2 regions of the Anaerobacillus sp. MEB173 genome follow, and region 2 is predicted to be linked to the other one. Evidence: riboswitches for the same ligand, from Rfam matches in the RefSeq annotation. Region 2 holds a riboswitch; the other holds the start of a gene.
The links. Region 2 has a riboswitch for glycine ahead of ACJ2A9_RS02500 (alanine/glycine:cation symporter family protein). Riboswitches for the same ligand answer to the same signal wherever they lie in the genome.

Region 1 (3,768 bases), on a different contig from region 2:
TCTGGATAATTTCTAACGCTTTTTCCGCTTTAGAATTACGCGTAATCTTTTCTATTTTACTCATCAATGTTTTAATAATCGTTTGGGCATACGAATTTGGATCTAGCTTTTCTGACATCCCTTTTAATGTCATAAATGCAGCTTCACGACTGCTGCAAATTTCTCGCTGTAAAGTAAGTAATGAGAAGTGACTCTTTAATAGTAAATGATCCTCTGGGTTCTCACTATGCTTTAGTGATGTTAACGTGTTATAGAGATCACGTTCTTCCTCACTAAATGTAATTGGTACTGTTTTTACAATTCGTTTTGGCCAGTCGATTCCTGTTTCTTCACGACGATTGCGAACCATTACCTTGCTTACTAGTTCTCGTAACTGCTCATCATTTTTTGGTGAGCGTTCACTTGAACGGTACGCCTTATCAAAAGTTGATTGATCTCCCAAATGTCCAGGTTTTAAAAGAGATACAAGATTAAAGATTTCCTCTAATTTATTTTGTACAGGCGTAGCAGTTAACAGTAAACAAAACTTTTTCTTTAAATGTTGAACGAATTCATAATTTTTTGTTTTGTTATTCTTTAATTTATGTGCTTCATCAATAATGACGAGGTCATAATTTTGTTTCATAATAATATCTCTGTGAGGATTGCGTTTTGCTGTATCCATCGATGCTACGACAACATCGCATTGTTCCCAAACATAGCTTTTCTTTTGAGGTACAGCTGGAATATAAAATTTTTGATTTAACTCGATTGTCCATTGCGAGACGAGAGAAGCTGGAACTAGGATTAATACTTTTTTTACGAGATTACGTATCATGTATTCTTTCAAAATCAGACCAGCTTCGATCGTTTTTCCGAGTCCTACTTCGTCCGCTAAAATCGCTTTACCATTCATCTTTTCAATAACGGTATTGGCTACTTCAAGTTGATGGCGGTAAGGTTTTAAGTCAGGCAAATGCTTTGGCGCTTGGAGACCATGAAATTCAGGTATGGACAAATGCTCTTCAGCTTCTAATGCTAATTTATAGAGGTCCCAATTTGCCCAAGGACCATCTTCTTCGATATGTTTAATAAATTGCTCTTGCCATTCTGTGTTGAAATGTATTGTAACAGTCATATTCCCTCCTCCTTCCAATCATTAGAGTATTGCCAATGTTGAATAAGAAATGGTAGGATATTAAATGAATATAGAATGTAGTATAAACAAGAAAGTATTAAATCATGTGTTTTATCACTTTCTATTGCTATATTTAGTGTTTTTTAATTACATATTGGCGGATGATAATAAGGGGAGAGATTACCTGATAAGGTAACGCCGAAGGAGCAAACATGGGAATGTGAATCTCTCAGGCAAAAAGACTCTTGTTTGACGCAACTCTGGAGAGAGTTTTTATAGCTTACTATTTACTATGAAAACCACCCACGAGGAAATTTCTTAAGTTTATGCTGATTTAAGAAAGAAACTTTCTGGTTACAGGACAGAGAAATACATTTTACTAGTGTATTTCTCTGTCTTTTTTTATGTTTTTTTATGTTTTTTTGTATGTGTTGACTTTTCGTCAAACATAATAAAGGCGACTATAGTAATCATTACACCAGGAATTTTCATAATCTTTTAAAGCTTTTTATCATTAAATTTGGAGGTATTTGTGTGACTGAATTAAAAAAGACACCACTCTTTGATGTATATAAAGAGCACGGGGCAAAAACAATTGATTTTGGTGGTTGGGATTTACCAGTACAATTTTCAAGTATAAAAGAAGAGCATGAAGCAGTTCGTTCTTGCGCAGGATTATTCGATGTATCACACATGGGCGAAGTCGAAGTGAAAGGGGAAAATGCTTTAGTTTATCTTCAACGTTTAATGACAAATGATGTGTCGAAGCTTAAACCCGGAGCTGCTCAGTATACAGCAATGTGTTACGAAGACGGTGGAACAGTGGATGATTTATTAATATATAAAAAAGATGAAGATGACTATTTACTTGTCATTAACGCCTCAAATATTGAAAAAGATGTAAGTTGGATGGAATCACATCTTATTGATGGGGTAACGGTTATGAATATTTCAGATGAAATTGCCCAAATTGCCCTTCAAGGTCCAGTAGCAGAGAAAGTGTTACAAACACTAACAGAAACTCCATTAGAAGAGATTGGGTTCTTTAAATTTAAAGATGATGTAAATATCAATGGAGTGAAAGCACTTGTATCTCGTACAGGTTACACAGGAGAAGACGGCTTTGAGATTTATTGTCATAAAGAGGATGTTCAACAGTTGTGGAAGGATATATTGGAGGCTGGAAAGAATGAGGGGGTTATTCCTTGCGGTTTAGGTGCAAGAGATACACTTCGATTTGAAGCCAAACTTCCGTTATATGGGCAAGAATTATCGAAACATATTACTCCACTCGAGGCCGGTATCGGATTTGCTGTTAAGACAGATAAAGTCGATGATTTCTTTGGGAAAGATGTACTGAAAAAGCAAAAAGAAGAGGGTTTAGCAAGAAAGCTAGTCGGGATCGAAATGATCGATAAAGGAATCCCAAGAACAGGTTATGAAGTGTTTGTTGGAGAACAGAAGATCGGTGAGGTGACAACTGGTACACAGTCACCAACATTAAAAAAGAACGTCGGTCTGGCACTTCTTGATATCAATTTCACTGCTATAGGCACTGAAGTTGAGGTTCAGGTTCGTAAAAAGCGTTTAAAAGCACAAGTTGTAAAAACACCTTTCTACAAGAGAGGGTAATAAGGGGAGATTACAAATGAGTTATCGTTATTTACCAATGACAGAGCAAGACCAAAAAGAAATGATGGATACGATTGGTATTCAATCAGTTGAAGAACTTTTTGCTGATATTCCTGAAAAAATTCGCTATAAAGGTCAATTAAACATTGAGAAGGAACTGCCGGAGCCTGAATTAGTTAACTATCTGCAAGGTTTAGCTGGTAAAAACGTCAATACGAAGCAATATCCAACTTTTTTAGGTGCTGGAGTATATGATCACTATATTTCATCAGTTGTCGATCATGTCATCTCACGTTCAGAGTTTTATACAGCGTATACACCCTATCAGCCAGAGATTTCTCAAGGTGAACTGCAAGCGATCTTTGAGTTCCAAACTATGGTTAGTGAGTTAACAGGAATGGATCTGGCAAATGCCTCAATGTATGATGGGCAAACAGCTTTAGCTGAGTCAGCAATGCTAAGTGCTGGTCAAACAAGACGTAAGAAATTGATTGTATCAAAAGCAGTTCATCCTGAAGCAAGAGCCGTATTACACACAAGTGCAAAGGGACAGAATCTCACTGTTGTTGAAGTAGATGTTGAAGCTGGAGTTACAAATTTAGCAGCGTTAAAAGATGAAATTGATAACGATACAGCTTGTGTCATTGTACAATATCCAAACTTCTTTGGGAGCATTGAAAATCTTCAAGAGATTGAAGAAATGACACATGCCCAGAAAGCGATGTTTGTTGTTTCAAGTAATCCATTATCATTAGGATTGTTAAAGCCACCAGGGCATTTCGGTGCCGATATCGTTATCGGTGATATTCAACCATTTGGAATACCAGCACAATTTGGTGGACCACACTGCGGCTTTTTTGCGACAACAAAGAAGTTAATGCGTAAAGTTCCAGGGCGTCTAGTTGGTCAAACAACTGATGATCAAGGGCAACGTGGATTTGTTTTAACATTGCAGGCACGTGAACAACATATTCGCCGTGATAAAGCGACATCAAATATTTGTTCTAACCAAGCGTTAA
Region 2 (3,768 bases):
AGTTTGAATTAGAAGACTTTAATTCTTCGTTTAGTACTCTTGAACAAAACTTACATTTGATGGCTGAAGATTATCCAATGGAATGGACGCTGAGTAGTAAGAAAAAATTAAAACGAATGGCCATTTTTGTATCAAAAGCCGATCACTGCCTAATGGAGCTAATCTGGCGTTGGAAATCGAACGAAATTCAAGTAGACATCCCAATGGTCATTAGTAATCATGAGGATTTAAAAGAAGAGGTTGAAGGGTATGGTATTCCATTTTATCATATTCCGATCTCTTCTGATTCGAAAGAAATTGCAGAAAAGAAAGCATTAGAACTGCTAGATGGAAAGGTAGACTTTATTGTTTTAGCAAGATATATGCAAATTCTTTCTCCTAGTTTTATAGCGAAATACCCAAATCAAATCATTAATATCCATCATTCATTCTTACCGGCATTTGTTGGCGCAAATCCTTATGCAAGAGCATTTAACCGCGGGGTTAAGCTGATAGGAGCAACTGCACATTATGTAACGAATGATCTTGATGAAGGGCCGATTATCCAGCAAGATGTGGAACGAGTAAATCATCGTTATACGATAGAAGGGTTGAAAGTTGCAGGACGACATGTAGAACGTCTTGTTCTTGCCCAAGCTGTTTCCTGGCATATTGAAGATAAAGTGATTGTCCATGGTAATAAAACGATTGTATTTACATGAGTTTTTCTGTTCATTTTTATCAAGATAGACAACTCATTACAGCCAGCCTAGTTTGTTTAGGTTTGGCTGTTTCTTTCTATAATATTAGAAAAATACTAGTTGAAAATGACGTTTACGAGTAGAAGTTTTTAAATGAATTGATAAAATCAATTTTAAAAAATGATTAAAGATAATTTTATTATGAATATTAGCAAAAAAATAAGGCTACTGGGACGTTCCAGTAGCCTTATTCTTATCGCTCATCGATTAACTAATCTCTTTTTCAACAGAACGAGCCGCATTAACATTACCGTAGAAATTTGTGAAATAATCATTGGTCTCAGCTACGACAACTTTCCAAAGAAGGAGAAGGGCAATTAAGTTTGGAATCATCATTAATGCATTGGCCATATCAGCAAATGCCCAGACTGTTGTAAGGTTAGCAACTGTCCCAATACCACAAGCGGCAATATAAATAAGACGATAACCTGCAATTCCTTTAGAGCCAGCTAAGTATTCAAAGCACTTTTCCCCGTATATATACCAGCCAACGATTGTTGAGAAGCCAAAGAAGATAACCGAGAAGGAAACAATATATTCACCAACTACACCTAGAACAGAAGCAAACGCTGCACTGGTCAATGCGCCCCCTTCAAGTGCTGCGTCATGAGTCACGCCAGAAAGTAACCCGCCAGATGGATCCCAGAAACCTGTAATAAGCAGTGTTAAACCAGTCATTGTACATACAATAATCGTTACGATAAATGTACCAGTCATGGCTACGAGTGCTTGTTTAACAGGGTGATCTGCACGTGCGTTCCCGGCGATTAATGCTGCTGTACCAAGACCTGCTTCGTTTGAGAAAATTCCACGAGCAACACCATTACGTATAGCCTCGGATACGACAACACCTAGGAAACCACCAGCTGCAGCAACAGGATTAAAGGCATAATGAAAAATTAATTGAAAAGCTGGGATAATCATATCGTAATTTAGTATAAGAATGATGATTGCTCCCCCTATGTAAAGGAACGCCATAATCGGAACAAAGAAACTAGCAACGGTACTAATACGCTGAATTCCACCGAAAATAATAAAGCTCACTAATAAAACTAAGATTAAGCCAGTAACCCAGTTAGCAATGCCAAAGCTGTTGCTTGTTACATCAGCAATCGTATTGGACTGTACGCTGTTTCCAATACCCAAAGCGGCAAAGGCACCAAATAAGGCAAAGGTAATCGCTAGCAGCTTATATTTTTTCCCCAGGCCCCGTTCGATGTAATACATCGGCCCACTTGAATATTCACCATTGTCATTTTTTACACGATATTTCACAGCAAGCAAGGCTTCAGCGTACTTTGTCGCCATACCTAGTAAACCAACAACCCACATCCAAAAGATTGCACCAGGGCCACCAAGTGTGATAGCAGTTGCAACACCAGCAATGTTTCCGTTCCCTATAGTCGCAGCGAGTGCTGTCATAAGTGCCTTAAAATGACTTACATCTCCTTCAGCAGCAGCATCATTATGATCTTCTTTACCAAATCCAATCTTAAATGCATAAATGAGATGGCGAAATTGCAATCCTTTTAAAACAAATGTTAAAAACAAGCCTGTCCCAAATAATAAGATAAGACTTGGAGGACCCCATAATACGTTATTGATTTTTCCTAATATCTCTAAGATATCCATTTTATCACTCCTAAAAATAACATTTTTTAGATTGTACGTTAAGTTACTCTAGGGTGTAAGCGCTTTCCTTTTTGGGTATATTGACTGCAGTTTTTAATATTGTGTGGACTACCACCTCTTTATTTGTTATTCCTATTTTTTCTCCACAAAAAAGGACAGAGAAAAATAGGTGATTTCCTATTTTTCTCTGTCCTTTTACCTGAGAGTTTAACTCCGTGGGTGGCTCATGGCTCTCTCCAGAGACGCGTCCTACTGTGGTCCTTTTACCTGAGAGATTAATGCCTAATATTTAGGCCTTGCTCCTTCGGTGCTAAACGATTTGTTTAGTCTCTCCCACAATATTCAACCGCTATTATTCATTTAAATTCATTTTATTACACTAAAAGAATAAAGTCAATTTAATATTCAGAATTATATGTCACTTGTGGATTTTATTTTGTTATGGTTAATGATCAATAAAAGAAATTATAAATTGGGCATTTTCATTTAGTAATGTTGAAAAAGTAGTCGCTGAATGTGAGTATGATAATATACCATGAATTAAAGTGCTAGAAAAATTGCATATGAACAGTACGGAATTAGTAGATACAATGTTGAAATGGGAATTGACAAGCCTAAACTACAAAAAGACGTGCAAATAGCACGTCTTTTTGATTAAGGTATTACCTTATGTGTATGGTGAAATTTTAACTAAATATTAAGGATGATAAATCAACGGGTTATTGGAAAAGCTAATCTCTTGAACCACATGAATTGCACCAAAAGACTCTTTTAAGCTCTTCACATCCAAAACGATCCGCCTTTCTACATATAGTATTTACAAGAATATGTACAAATGGCTATAGAAAGTTTAGGTGTAGAAGTATTGTAACAATTACAGCAAAAACAAATGTGCAAAAGGGGTTCCATAATGAACTGCCCCCTGTCTACTTGGCAGGGGGCAGTTCATTATATCTGGTCCCTTTTTATTTTATACTTTGCAATCGATTATTTAGATGTTATAGTGTATATACAGATATAAACACCATAACACTTGGAGGTCATAAATAAATGAATTTATTAGATACTTTATGGGCTTATGTTCTTGTTTTTATATTTGCTGCGGTGCCATTTTTTGAGGCATATGGCGTTATTCCGATTGCGATGATTGCTGGTTTATCTCCAGTACCAGTCATCATCCTTGGTTTAGTCGGGAATATTGTAACGGTTTTATTTGTGATTGTTTTTATTAATAAAATTAAAGAATGGAGACAAAAGGAAAAAAGTAATGAAGAAAAAGCACCCGGTACGAGAGCAGTAAGAGCACAAAAGTTATGGAAAAAGTACGGCTTACCAGGGCTTGCCATCATTGGTCCGTTATTTGTTGGGAGTCACCTTACTGCGTTTATGAGCTTAA

Region 1: linked by a shared signal. The riboswitch ahead of gcvT (glycine cleavage system aminomethyltransferase GcvT) and the one ahead of ACJ2A9_RS02500 (alanine/glycine:cation symporter family protein) in region 2 are both predicted to bind glycine.

What each region holds. Positions count from the first base shown of each region.
Region 1 covers NZ_JBJMAU010000002.1:153,392-157,159, reverse strand. The annotation lists gene ACJ2A9_RS05175 (DEAD/DEAH box helicase) at 1-1,117, opposite strand, end outside; glycine riboswitch at 1,279-1,372, shown strand; gene gcvT (glycine cleavage system aminomethyltransferase GcvT) at 1,652-2,749, shown strand; gene gcvPA (aminomethyl-transferring glycine dehydrogenase subunit GcvPA) at 2,766-3,768, shown strand, end outside.
Region 2 covers NZ_JBJMAU010000001.1:490,568-494,335, reverse strand. The annotation lists gene purU (formyltetrahydrofolate deformylase) at 1-701, shown strand, start outside; gene ACJ2A9_RS02500 (alanine/glycine:cation symporter family protein) at 948-2,372, opposite strand; glycine riboswitch at 2,557-2,615, opposite strand; glycine riboswitch at 2,618-2,718, opposite strand; gene ACJ2A9_RS02495 (small multi-drug export protein) at 3,423-3,768, shown strand, end outside.